2 linked regions of the Mastigocladopsis repens PCC 10914 genome follow. The protein of the gene in region 2 interacts with the protein of the main gene of each other region in a pairwise test. Links are inferred from orthologs where the notes say so. Each region holds a gene or a part of one and is shown on either strand. Other genes may lie near its edges. The genes, in order: secD and pheT.

Region 1 (6,426 bases), 2.9 Mb from region 2 along the record:
CGTTCCCCCGCTTTGCGGGGGAACGCCTTTTTAAACACAACCACATCTAGGAAAACTTCTAATGCCCATAGCCAAAGATTCCGTGCCAATACAAAATCGGCTACTTGGCGCTTTGCCTGCAAGTGAATACCAACGCCTTGTACCCCACTTGGAACTTGTCACACTTCCACTCCATCAAGTTCTCTACGAGCCAAATGAACCGATCACACACGTCTATTTTCCCCATCAGGCAGTGATTTCTTTAATCACCACTATGGAAGACGGTTCAACCATTGAAGTTGGCTTAGTGGGTTCTGAAGGGATGGTGGGTCTCCCGGTAATTTTAGGCGGCAACATTACGAACAATCAAGCGTTTGTGCAAATTCCAGATGCTGGTATGCGGATGGATGCAAATATTTTTAAAACCGAGTTCCATCGGGGTGGAGAGCTGCAAAGACTGCTGCTGCGCTACTGTCAAGCGCTACTCACCCAAGTTTCACAATCAGCAGCCTGCAACCGCTTTCATACCATAGAGGAACGACTTGCCCGCTGGATGCTTTTAGTTCAGGACTGCGTGGACTTAGAGGAGTTTCCTCTGACTCAGCAATTTATCGCCGAGATGCTGGGCACGCGACGCTCTGGCGTCACGGTGGCTGCTGGCACTCTTCAACAAGCGGGAATGCTCCGCTACACCCGTGGTAAAATTACCATCGTCAATCGAGAGGCTTTGGAAGCAACAGCTTGCGAGTGCTATCGAGTTATCTCTGACGAGTTCTCACGGTTGTTAAGTTAAGAATCAGGGCGTCATTCCAGAGGAATCGATTAAGAGTTGTTGGCTGTGTCTGAAACCGTACAGACACCAATACTAAGCTTCTTTATACTAGTTCAGATGGAAACTAGATTATTGTGTCCTGTCGATGAGTGATAAATTCCTGAAGCTTGACGGTTTGCGCTTGCTTGTTGTGGATGACGATGCTGATGCCAGAGAGTTACTCACCTGCCTGTTCTCATGGGAAGGAGCAGAGATTATAACAGCTACCTCGGCAGTTGAGGCTCTAGACGCACTGGCGGGTTTTCAACCGGACATCTTAATTAGTGACATCAGATTGCCTGATGAAGACGGTTATTCGCTGCTTTTGAAAGTGAGAAATTTAGATGTATCACAAGGCGGAAAGATTCCTGCCATTGCTCTAACCGCAGATGCTGGGGAGGAATATCGCATACGTGCATTATCAGCAGGTTTTGACAGATACATAGCCAAGCCGATAGATTTAGACGAGTTGTCCTCTGTGGTGAAAAGCCTTGCTTTTTCCAAGATCAGCAAGATAAGTGAGTCTGACAAGCTTAACGCCTAGATGCACGAAATATATTAATAGTTTTAAAGAAAAATAAATTAACCGCCTAATTATCCATAAGTATTGCTAATCTCCGGAAATAAAGCGACCATCCAAAATCGTCAACAATTAGGGGTATAAGGGTGTAAGGGTGTAAAGGGGAAGAAAAATTATTGAGCATTGACTCTTTTCCCCTACACCCCCAGTCTTGGTCAAACAGCTTACTGTACAAGTCTTGTTATCTTCTGCTCTGGGCTACTTTTGCCTTGTGCCTTTTTGTACAATGTATGCACATTTCTCTAGGGAAAAATAAGCCTTCTGATATGAGCAAAAGAAGTGCGAACGCGCTTTGCGCGGCTCCTTTTTGGAGCATCGCTCACCGTCTTAGAGAGCAGATGCGCGATAAGATTCAAGAACAATAATCGCAATATAAGGTCTAATGGCAGAAACACTGTTCTTCAACGCTTTACGGGAAGCCATTGATGAAGAAATGGCGCGTGACGCAACTGTATTCGTTCTTGGTGAAGACGTAGGACACTACGGCGGTTCCTACAAAGTGACTAAAGACTTATACAAAAAATATGGCGAACTCCGACTTCTAGACACCCCTATCGCCGAAAACAGCTTTACGGGTTTAGCTGTTGGAGCTGCGATGACTGGGTTGCGACCAATCGTTGAAGGCATGAACATGGGCTTCTTGCTTCTTGCTTTCAACCAAATAGCCAACAATGCTGGAATGCTGCGCTACACCTCCGGCGGTAACTTTAAAATCCCAATGGTCATTCGTGGTCCAGGAGGTGTGGGAAGACAGCTTGGTGCAGAACACTCCCAGCGCTTAGAAGCATACTTCCAAGCTGTACCGGGGTTGAAAATTGTCGCCTGCTCCACACCTTACAACGCCAAAGGATTGCTGAAATCAGCTATCCGTAATGATAACCCAGTGTTGTTCTTTGAACACGTTCTGCTGTACAACTTGAAAGAAGACTTACCAGAAGAAGAATATCTGCTGCCTTTAGATAAAGCAGAAGTTGTCAGGCAGGGAAAAGATGTGACAATTCTGACATACTCGCGGATGCGACATCATGTGATGCAAGCGGTAAAAACCTTGGAAAAACAAGGTTATGACCCCGAAGTTATTGACCTGATATCGCTCAAACCCCTAGATTTTGATACAATAGGTGCATCCGTAAGAAAAACCCATCGAGTCATGATTGTGGAAGAGGGCATGAGAACAGGGGGCATTGGAGCAGAATTAATTGCCTCTATCAATGAACGCTTATTTGATGAGTTGGATGCACCTGTACTGCGACTTTCTTCTCAAGATATTCCCACGCCTTATAACGGCACTATGGAGAGATTGACCATTGTTCAACCAGAGCAAATTGTTGAAGCTGTGGAAAAAATGATCGCTTTGCGCGTTTAGGAATGGAAAGTGGATAGTGGGTAGTAGTTAGTAGTTAGTAGTTAGTGGTTCCTACCAACTATCAACTAACAACTACCAACTCACAACTCTTCCAAAGAGCGCTATCATAGCGTTTGTCGCAGCGAGTAAGGGTATGCAAAGACAGCGATCGCTATTAGCTTTGATTTTAGTGTTGGTAATCGCCGCCATTACGGTGATTGCTACAATTCCTCTATCCCTGGGTTTGGACTTACAGGGAGGTTCACAGCTTACCATTCAGGTGAAAACCACACCGGAAATTCAGCAAATTACCGAACGAGAATTGGAAGCTGTCAAAAGAGTCGTCGAAGGTCGGATCAATGGTCTAGGCGTTTCAGAACCAATCATCCAAGCAGTAGGCACAGACAAAATTTTAGTACAACTACCTGGAGTCAATAACCCAGAGCAAGCAGAACGGGTTCTGGGAGGTACCGCGCAGTTAGAGTTCAAAAAGCAAAAGCCAAATACGGAAACTCAACTGTTTGCTTTTCTAGCACCCAGAACACAACTTAAGGCAAAGCAGGCAGAACTGCGAAAGACTAACGATAAAGCAGCAATTGAAAAAAATCAGCAAGAACTGCAAAAGAATAGCGAAGCGATCGCTGAATTATTTGAAAGCATAAACCCACCACTAACTGGTAAATACCTTGAGGACGCCTATGGCGAGCCAACTCAAAGCAGCAACTGGAATGTAGCCATTCGCTTCAATGATAAGGGCGGTGAACTTTTTGCTGAACTGACAAAGCAACTTGCTGGTACCGGACGTAGCATAGGTATTTTCCTAGATAATGAACTTATCAGTTCTCCTACCGTAGGTCCAGAATTCGCCGCCACTGGTATCACCGGAGGCGCTGCTGTCATCACAGGTCGGTTTACGACACAAGAAGCCAATGACTTAGGCGTGCAGCTACGTGGTGGGGCACTCCCTGTACCAGTGGAAATTGTAGAAAACCGCACAGTTGGAGCAACTTTGGGGAAAGACAGTATTCAAAGCAGCATCTATGCCGGAGTCGGTGGTTTGCTTTTAGTATTAATATTTATGGTGGTGTACTATCGACTACCAGGACTGATTGCGGATATAGCTCTTGTGATTTACTCCCTCCTAACTTGGGCAAGCTTTGCTTTGTTAGGCGTCACCCTGACACTGCCAGGAATTGCCGGTTTTATTCTCAGTATTGGTATGGCAGTTGATGCCAACGTCCTCATTTTTGAGCGTACGCGGGAAGAATTGCGAGCGGGTAAATCCCTATATCGTTCTGTAGAATCTGGTTTCTACCGAGCATTTTCCAGTATCTTAGATAGCAACGTCACAACATGGATTGCTTGTGCTGCGCTTTTCTGGTTGGGGTCTGGCTTGGTGAAAGGCTTTGCCCTGACCTTAGCTTTGGGCGTAGGTGTAAGTATGTTTTCAGCTATCACCTGTAGTCGCACATTCATGTTTTTGGCAATTTCTTTCCCTGCGTTGCGGAAAACGGAACTTTTCTGTCCGAACCTGCCAGTGACAAATAAGGCAGAGGTGGCTCGATGAAACTAAGGATCAACAAATCGCGATCGCTGTGGTGGACTATTTCTGCCATCGTTATTCTTGCTGGTATCATCTCAATGGTGATTTCTTGGCAACAAATTGGTTCTCCCCTACGTCCCGGTCTAGACTTTGTCGGTGGTACGCGGTTGCAGTTTGAACGGGATTGTACCAAGCCGGGCAACTGCGACAAACCAATAGATATTAACGTTGTGCGGGAAGTCGCGCAACAACAAGGGTTGGGTGACAGCAGTATCCAAGTTGTCGCTGACAAAGACACAGGCAAAGAAAACGGCATATCACTTCGGACAAAAAGCTTAACTCCAGAGCAACGTACCCAACTACAAAATGCCCTGAGCGAAAAAATAGGCGCTTTCGACCCACAAAAAAACCAAATTGACACGGTTGGTCCTACCCTGGGGCAAGAACTGTTGAGGTCTGGTTTAATCGCTCTTTTAGTTTCCTTCATTGGCATTGTTGTCTACATGGCTGTCCGCTTTCAGTTGGACTACGCAGTGTTTGCCATCATCGCCCTATTTCACGATGTATTTCTTACAGTAGGGATTTTCTCGATTTTAGGTTTAACACTAGGTACGGAAGTAGATAGCCTTTTCATTGTCGCTCTGCTGACGATTACAGGTTTTTCGGTTAACGACACTGTTGTCATTTACGACCGCATTCGCGAAACCATCAAAACAAATCCCAATCGTCCGATTGCCGATATTGTCGATGACGCAGTTAATCAAACCCTGACACGGTCAATAAACACAACCTTAACCGTGTTACTGACATTATTTGCTATCTTTCTGTTTGGGGGAGAAACACTGAAAAATTTTGCCTTGGCATTGATTGTTGGCTTTGCAGCTGGGGCTTATTCAAGTATTTTCATCGCCAGTACCCTCCTTACCTGGTGGCGAGAGCGTCAAGGAGAATCGACATTATCTCAAGGCGGTGCTGAATCAATTGATGCACAAGCAGATAATTAGTCAAGAGTCAAGACTCAAAAGTCAAAAAACTTCTCCCCATACTCCCCCACCTTTGCACCTTCCCCTGCTCCCCTTCATCTATGGACGAACCAGAACAACCATCACTTAATAGCTGGTATACTGACGGCTGCGACCCGTCTTTTGCCAAACAAGTACAAAAGCTACACCAGCTACAGGTATACAGCAGGTGGTTGTTTGTCAGTTTTTTGTGGCTGACTATTGCACCTGTGTGTGTGTGGGATTTGCGTTCAGAAATTGCTCTATGGCGACAATATTTTACCTGGGTAGCTGTGCGATATGGGCTGTACTATCATACCTTAGCTACCCTTGGTCTATCTTTTTGTCTCGGCACCACCCTTGCTGTTCTGGTTTGGCAAAGTCGGAATATCCTATTTGGACTACCACAACAGGAAAAGCAACGTCTAGAACAACAGGTTGGTCGGATACGTCAACAAGGACCAAGTCATCCTTTATGGAGATGGGTTTGCAGTTAAATTAAAGTATTAATTTTTTTAAGTTTGTTATTGATATAACTCAGCCGCTGTCTTGCAAAATCCGATTAAGGATAGCACATATACTTCTGCACTTCGGGAAAATTCATGAATTATAGTCATACTCAGATTCGATTTAGCGATCGCAAGTCTGAAATCGACCTTTATCAGATTCAGCAGTTATTAAATGTTTCTGCTTTCTGGGCAAAAGGTCGTAGCATTGAAGATTTGGGCATAGCCATTGCAAACAGTGACCCTGTAATTACCGTTTGGGATGGAGAACAACTCGTTGGCTTTGCCAGAGCAACTTCCGATGGCATCTACCGTGCCACTATTTGGGATGTTGCCATTCATCCAGAGTACCGTGGTGTTGGGCTGGGAAGCAAGTTGGTGGAAACCGTTTTGAGCCATAAGCGCATGAACCGCGTTGAGCGTATCTACTTGATGACCACTCACCAGCAGCAGTTCTATGAAAGGATTGGTTTCCAACCTAATTCCACCACCACGATGGTGCTAAATAATCAACATAATTTTAGTTCTCTTCCATCTGAAAATCAGCTTCAGGAATCACTCGGGGGATAGAGACTTGTAGCCTCGTTACATCATCGGCTTGCTCCTTTGTGGTGGGAGAGGGAACTATTTCCAACTTTCCCGCCATGACTTCCAAAAGAGT
Region 2 (6,519 bases):
TCTTTGGCGTCACATCTTAAGGTTTCGTCATCAGACATACATGATGTAACGTCCGTTAGCCAGCGCTCACCATAAACTTTTTGCATCTCCCTTTTTATGTATGGGTATAAGCCCTGATTTAAAAGAGTGAAACTCCTGCCAACTCGTTCGTGGTTACTAATAGCCATCGTGGTAGTTAAAGTAACATTATTTCTGGGTAATCATTTTATGCACTTTATTGAAGTGCCAGAAAAAATCCATCCATTAACAACTTTTCATATCATCAAAACCGCCTCAGTTCAAAATTGAACTGAGGCGGTTTAATTGTAAATTATGAACGTTCCTGGAAGGGATGAGAATAAAACTCGTCTCTAGCTCTGCGAGGAAAAGTATAAAATCAATCCTCAAAGGATAATTCGTAACTAAGTTGCTAATGCCAAATTACGAATTACTTTCTATTTCTTATGATATGGATAGCTGCACCTGCTACTCCACCATCGACTGCATCCCCAAGGGTATCTTTACCTGGGCGAGTAATCGTGCCAGTCACCGTGCTAGCGGCTACACCTACTCCAACATCTTGACCCAAGTTCCGATTTCTGGGATTGCGTCTAGCACCATTGGCAGCATTAACAGCAGCACCAGCAGCAGCACCCTTAACGGCATTATTTAACACGTTACCACGACCTCGGACAGCTCCAGAAACTACCCCAGCACCTGCTCCAATACCTATATCCTCTAGGATTTTTTTATCAGCAGACGCCGGTTGAGCAGGAACTAAGGTGACACCTGCTAAACTTGCAGCCATGAGGCAGGGCATAAGTGTACGTTTCAAAATTTTGTTCATACGACTCACCTTCTCAATGCATCAAATAACCTGAGAAAAGTTTAAGTTGATACAGTTGTATTTAACCTTTCTCCTAGTCTAGGCAATTCCAAAGCTTTCTTACACGAAAATGCTTTCATAATTACCGTACCTTTTATTCAAAATGCCTGAATCCACTCTTTGACAGAGTATTCGGTCCAGATACCGTTTTGCCAGTAGGGGTCAGCCTCAACTAACTGACGCACGGTGGCTTCGTCTTCGGCTTCGTAAATACCAAAAACTTTAGTTAAATCTTTGGTAGGACCAATAGTCATCAACACACCGGATTCTTTCTGTTTCGCCAGTCCGTCTAGATGTGCTTGACGGTAAGGGGCGCGTTTTTCGAGAACGTCTTCGCAGTAAGTTCCCCACATTACGTATTTAGGCATGGCTATATATTACAATTCAAAATTCACTCATTCAAAATTCAAAAACAAGACACAAGAGAGAAGAAAGAAGAAAGAAGAAAGAGCAAAGAATTTCTTCATTTTTCACTCTTGATTCTTGAGTCTTAACTTCTTAGGGTAACGCCGAATTTCTCCACTAGGGATTCGCGGACTTTGTTGTGTACTGGTTCAATTTCGGTATCGGTGAGAGTGCGATCGCTCGAGCGATAAATCAAGCGAAATGCCAGACTCCGCTGTCCTTGGGGTACGTTCTCCCCGCGATATTCATCAAACAATTCCACAGACTCCAGTAAATCTTTAGCTGCTTTGGTAATTGCTTTTTCAATTTCGGCAACTGTCACCTTCACAGGTGCGAAGAAAGCAATATCTCGATCTGCCGCTGGATAGGTAGAGTAAGGCTTAAATTGCGGTACTAAGATTTCATCTTCGTTTAGAGAATTTAAAAGCACATCTAGATCCAACTGGAATACGTAAACTGAATCTGGTAAACCTTTTTCTTGTCGTAGTTGGGGATGCAGTTGCCCAAAGATACCCAATCTGTTACCCCGTACCCATAGGGAAGCAGTGCGTCCTGGGTGCAAGCGGGAATCTCTGCGATCAGGTTGGTATTCCACTTGCAAGCCAAACTGTTGGTATACATTTTCTAAAATACCTTTGGCTTCAAACCAGGTCATGGGTTGTTCGCGACCGCTTTTTGTCCACTTGCTAGAGGAAATATCGCCTCCCATAATGCCAGCAATGGCATCTGCTTCTTGCAAACCTTCTTCTTCTTGCCAGAAAATTCGCCCAATTTCAAAGCCGTTGAGCGAACCATTCCCCTGTTCTTGGTTGTATTGAAATGCATCAATCAACCCTGATATCAAGTCGGTTCGTAATGCAGAATATTCGACAAATAACGGGTTTGCGAGCACGATTTGTCTGTCTTCCCCTGGTTTTACCAAGGAATAGTGCATTAATTCTGTCAATCCTTCTGCTCGCAATACTGCTCGTAACTTGCGTATCAGATCTTGTTCAACAGGTAAATAACCTGCTTCTGCCTTATCGGGTAAGGTGTCGCAAAATTTATCGTAGCCGTAGAGACGGGCAATTTCTTCAACTAAGTCTATTTCCCGTTCTAAGTCGCGATAACGATAGGGAGGTACCTCAACCGTCCACCTTTGGTCGTCTATGGGAGTCAGCTGACATCCTAGTGCTGTCAGGGTACGTTCCACATCTGCACCTTGGAGTTCCCCTGTTTGCTCTCCCAAGTCGATTGGTCCTAAAACCTCATTCACTCGGTCTAAACGCAGTTCAATGGAACGTGACCAAGTGGCCCGATCAGGACGGGAGTCAGCAATTTCCTGATGTACTATAACTCCATGAGCCAGTTCGTTCATAAGTGACAAAGCACGGCGCGTGGAGACTTCCAACTCAGCGCGGTTGACTCCCCGTTCGTATCTCCCAGAAGACTCGCTTCTTAATCCCACGCTTCGGGAAGAACGGCGAATTGCCACAGAATCAAACAGCGCGGCTTCTAATACCAGGTTTTGAGTCCCATCATGCACTTCGGTTTCTTCACCACCCATGACTCCAGCCAGGGCAACAGGTTTATTATTGGCGGTGATTAACAAATTTTGGGTAGATAAGGTGCGAGTTTGTCCATCCAGGGTTTTGAGAGTTTCCCCAGCGTTGGCGAAGCGGACACCAATTTGTAGAGACGTACCATGGTAGGTCTCCATACCAGCAACAGATTGTAAACGGTTACCATCAAAGGCGTGCAGTGGTTGTCCCCATTCCAACATGACGTAGTTAGTGATATCTACAACATTATTTATGGGTCGCACTCCAGCAGCACGCAGACGCTGTTGCAGCCACTCAGGTGATGATGCAATTTTTACCTGGTCAATCACTGTACCAATATATGCTGGGCAAGCTTGCGTATCGGCAATTTTTAAAGCTAAATTAAACCCACCTTGAGAAATTGAGACTTCACCAGGTTCGGGAAGCGTCAGCTTTGCCCCTGTCAGGGCTGCTACTTCGCGCGCTATGCCAACCATACTTAAAGCGTCAGCACGGTTGGCGGTAGCAGTGACATCTAAAATCACATCATCTAAACCCAACAGTGGACGTACATCATTCCCAAGTTGCAGGTTCTGTTGGGGAAAAATATGAATTCCGTCTACATCGCTAGGTAAACCCAGTTCCTTGAGGGAACAAATCATCCCCTGTGATGGGACACCTCGTAGTTTCGCGGGTTTTATTTTTAAATCGATATTTGGTAGGTAAGTGCCTACAGTTGCCACCGGCACGTAGATATCTGCCCGGACATTGGAAGCACCACAGACGATATTTAAAGTTTCACCCGTGCCGATATCGACTTGGCAAACACTCAATTTATCAGCGTTGGGATGGGGTTGGCGTTCCAGCACTCTCCCCACAACAACACCCGCAGCCCAAGTGCGGCGGTCTTCAATATCTTCCACCTCAAACCCAGCTAATGTCAGTGTTTCTGCTAGTTCTTCTGGGCTAAGTTTCAACTCCACTAGTTCTTGCAACCACTTTAGTGAGATACGCATGTCATGTGTTGTCTTGTCTGAGATCTAAGCTAAATCACGATGCACAGACTATTCTAGAACTAATCCACGAAGTTCCTCACCCATTGGGACAAGCTCTTAATTAACTGAATGGTATTGGGGTATAGGTCAGGTTCAGTTAAGAATAGTTATCTATTGAGGCAAGCTGAGTCGCAAAGCGACACCTGCTGCGCGAACGGATGCAGGGGAAGCTGAGCCCTCCAGACACGCTGCGCGAACGGATGCAGGAGGAGAGAACAAAGGCTTATCACCAAGCGTATTGGAGTATAGGTAAATCATTCAAACCTCAAAATGAAAGTATTATTAAAAATAAATTAAAAATAAATTATATTAACCTAATAATATTAATCCCTAGGGTTGTTTCCTGATATCCTAATTTCACTTTTTTTGCTATTACTTATATACTCATAACTAAATTATTAAGCCAAATGCATAAACACTATTTTGAGTAAATCTGCACGAGTAAAAGGCTTAGTTAAATATCCGGAGGCTCCCACCAATCTTGCTTTTACTCGGTCTACAAGACCCCTGTTTCCTGTTACCATTATTATGGGAGTTTTTTTAAAAATTGAGTTATTTCGGACGATTCGGCATAATTCATAACCATCTATGCCTTCCATGTTCAAATCGAGTAAAATTAGGTCTGGTTTGTGCCGAATAATCGACATAACTGCTTTCAATGGGTCGTTAATTGTGACTACAGAAAAATTTTCATCTTCTAAGAAGCGGCTAATTTCTTTGAGAATCGTGGGACTATCATCTACAGAAATAACTTTATATATTTTTTGCGAAGTAGCAGGAGTAGGAGTTTCTGTCTCAGATTCAAGGTTATTATTATTTGATTTTGTTAATTCCTGAGCTTGTTCTTTATGAGGAGAAATCGGGACTTGTCGCTGATGAGTAGCGACATTCCCCGCAGAGATAGCAGAGTCTTCTTTAGAGAGGATACTGCTTGATGCAACTGCTGAATCCACTAAGCTAGTTTTGGCTTCAGCGACATAACTAGGGTTTTTTACTAAATTTACAAATGTCTTTGGTAATTTATCAAAGGGTGGATCAGGCTCATGCAATAATATGGTACCATTTAAAATATGAGGGTATAATATTCTAGCTAGTTGGATTTCGTCTTGATTTATAATCACTGATATGTGCCGCAGGCTAAAACCTTTCATCCATTCAGTTAAATGAGGATCTATTCCTGATGAAGTTGTTTGACTGTTTGGGATGTTAATTAACAAATATGGACGCTGATAGGGAGAAGAAATTTGGGGACCTAATGACTGCCAATTTTGCAACTTCTGTTGGCAGCGTTCCCCAATTTTTTCTACATCAAGCTTGCAAATAATTGGAACTCGATAATGAGAATCTTTTAGTGTAAAAGTTCCTTGTTCGATTAAAAGATACGACTCCAAGACTTCTTTGACCAATTCTTGAATTAGCAACGCTGCTTGTGTAGAATGCAGATATCGTTCACTAACTAACCAGCAAATGGCTTGATACTCAGGAGGGAGTATAGACTGCTCCCTGGTCTTGTTAGGATGTTCTACTGGCTGACTTTGTGAGTCTGGTTCAAACATCAAACGTAATTGGACACGAATTTCACCAGTGATATTGGGAACATGATGACTCAGGCGACGCAAATGACGTTCTAGTCGGTCAAAAGGTTCGACTGAATGAGTCGCATAAGTTATTTTCCCCTGCTCTAAATATATTGACCAATAAACGGAGTTGCTCAGTACTTGTAAACAAGTACTTTCAGAACAATTAGATAGCTGTCTCAATAAACTTAAGGGACGTAGTTTTGTGAATGTGCCAAAATTATTCATTTCTTTAGAGATTTTTCGGAAAATAAGACCGATTCTTTGAATTTTCGAGTTATCGGTAAATTCAGTAATAAGGTATTTCGTTAACCTTGATATTTCCCTATAAAGAAATTTTCTCTGCCCTTATTATTGTATACATATATTACAAGATGTGAAGGTAATATTATAGCTAGTATGTTACATTTTCTCGTAACATACTAACGAAAGACCTTTTTCCATCTATTTGAATGTTAGTTAAATAAGTAGGATGACAAAGGCGTAGTTAAAGTACGGATTTTATGAACTTTACTTCATTGCTTTTATCTAAAATCCGACATTTCTACATCGAATCTTTAAAATTATGTGTTAGTAAAGCTACTGATTTATTGTATTCTATACGTGTTATGTATAAATTTTGCTATGTGTTTCCCAGCAGGTAATACCGACTACTGGTTGCTTCAGTTTTGCTTAACTATGTCCCAAGTAAGATTTCACAAATTTGTAAGGAATTTGGCAGCAGAATTTTGTTTAATAAAGAGTAAAATATCTGCAAACAAACAAATTACATATAGTTTGGTTGACACTTTAAACTACTATATACTTTGAGCAAAAGGAAAGCTAATCGTTGGACTTTAACATAACACAAAAAGTTATGCCTGATACATTAAGACTTGATGAAGTAGTGGAGTTTGCTGAAAACCCAGAACCCCGTTGTCCTTGTGTACTTTTACTAGATACATCTGGCTCAATGCAAGGTATGCCAATAGATTCGTTGAACCAGGGCTTGCAAAGTTTCAAGGAAGAATTAATTCAAAATTCCTTGGCTGCAAGGAGGGTTGAAGTAGCAATAGTTACTTTTGATAGTAATGTAAATGTAGTACAGGACTTTGTGA

Evidence for each region.
Region 1: the proteins of pheT (region 2) and secD interact in binary tests that used the Escherichia coli proteins (3 or more experiments, as listed by UniProt). The link is inferred for Mastigocladopsis repens PCC 10914 from one-to-one orthologs.

Annotation. Positions count from the first base shown.
Region 1 is NZ_JH992901.1:5,870,562-5,876,987, reverse strand. Bases 2,130-5,075 are described here. They hold secD (protein translocase subunit SecD), read left to right. Parts: upstream 2,130-2,869; coding sequence 2,870-4,282; downstream 4,283-5,075. Other genes in these bases: secF (protein translocase subunit SecF), read left to right, coding at 4,279-5,075; MAS10914_RS0128105 (alpha-ketoacid dehydrogenase subunit beta), read left to right, coding at 2,130-2,736. Also shown: MAS10914_RS0128115 (Crp/Fnr family transcriptional regulator), read left to right, coding at 62-772; MAS10914_RS0128110 (response regulator), read left to right, coding at 897-1,334; more of MAS10914_RS0128105, read left to right, coding at 1,753-2,129; more of secF, read left to right, coding at 5,076-5,262; MAS10914_RS0128090 (hypothetical protein), read left to right, coding at 5,343-5,756; MAS10914_RS0128085 (GNAT family N-acetyltransferase), read left to right, coding at 5,862-6,335; MAS10914_RS0128080 (sensor histidine kinase), read right to left, coding at 6,286-6,426. UniProt on the Escherichia coli protein: Part of the Sec protein translocase complex. Interacts with the SecYEG preprotein conducting channel. SecDF uses the proton motive force (PMF) to complete protein translocation after the ATP-dependent function of SecA.
Region 2 is NZ_JH992901.1:2,987,029-2,993,547, reverse strand. Bases 1,082-4,120 are described here. They hold pheT (phenylalanine--tRNA ligase subunit beta), read right to left. Parts: upstream 3,807-4,120; coding sequence 1,356-3,806; downstream 1,082-1,355. Other genes in these bases: MAS10914_RS0115445 (YciI family protein), read right to left, coding at 1,082-1,233. Also shown: MAS10914_RS0115450 (hypothetical protein), read right to left, coding at 428-826; more of MAS10914_RS0115445, read right to left, coding at 964-1,081; MAS10914_RS0115430 (response regulator), read right to left, coding at 4,244-5,650; MAS10914_RS0115425 (vWA domain-containing protein), read left to right, coding at 6,279-6,519.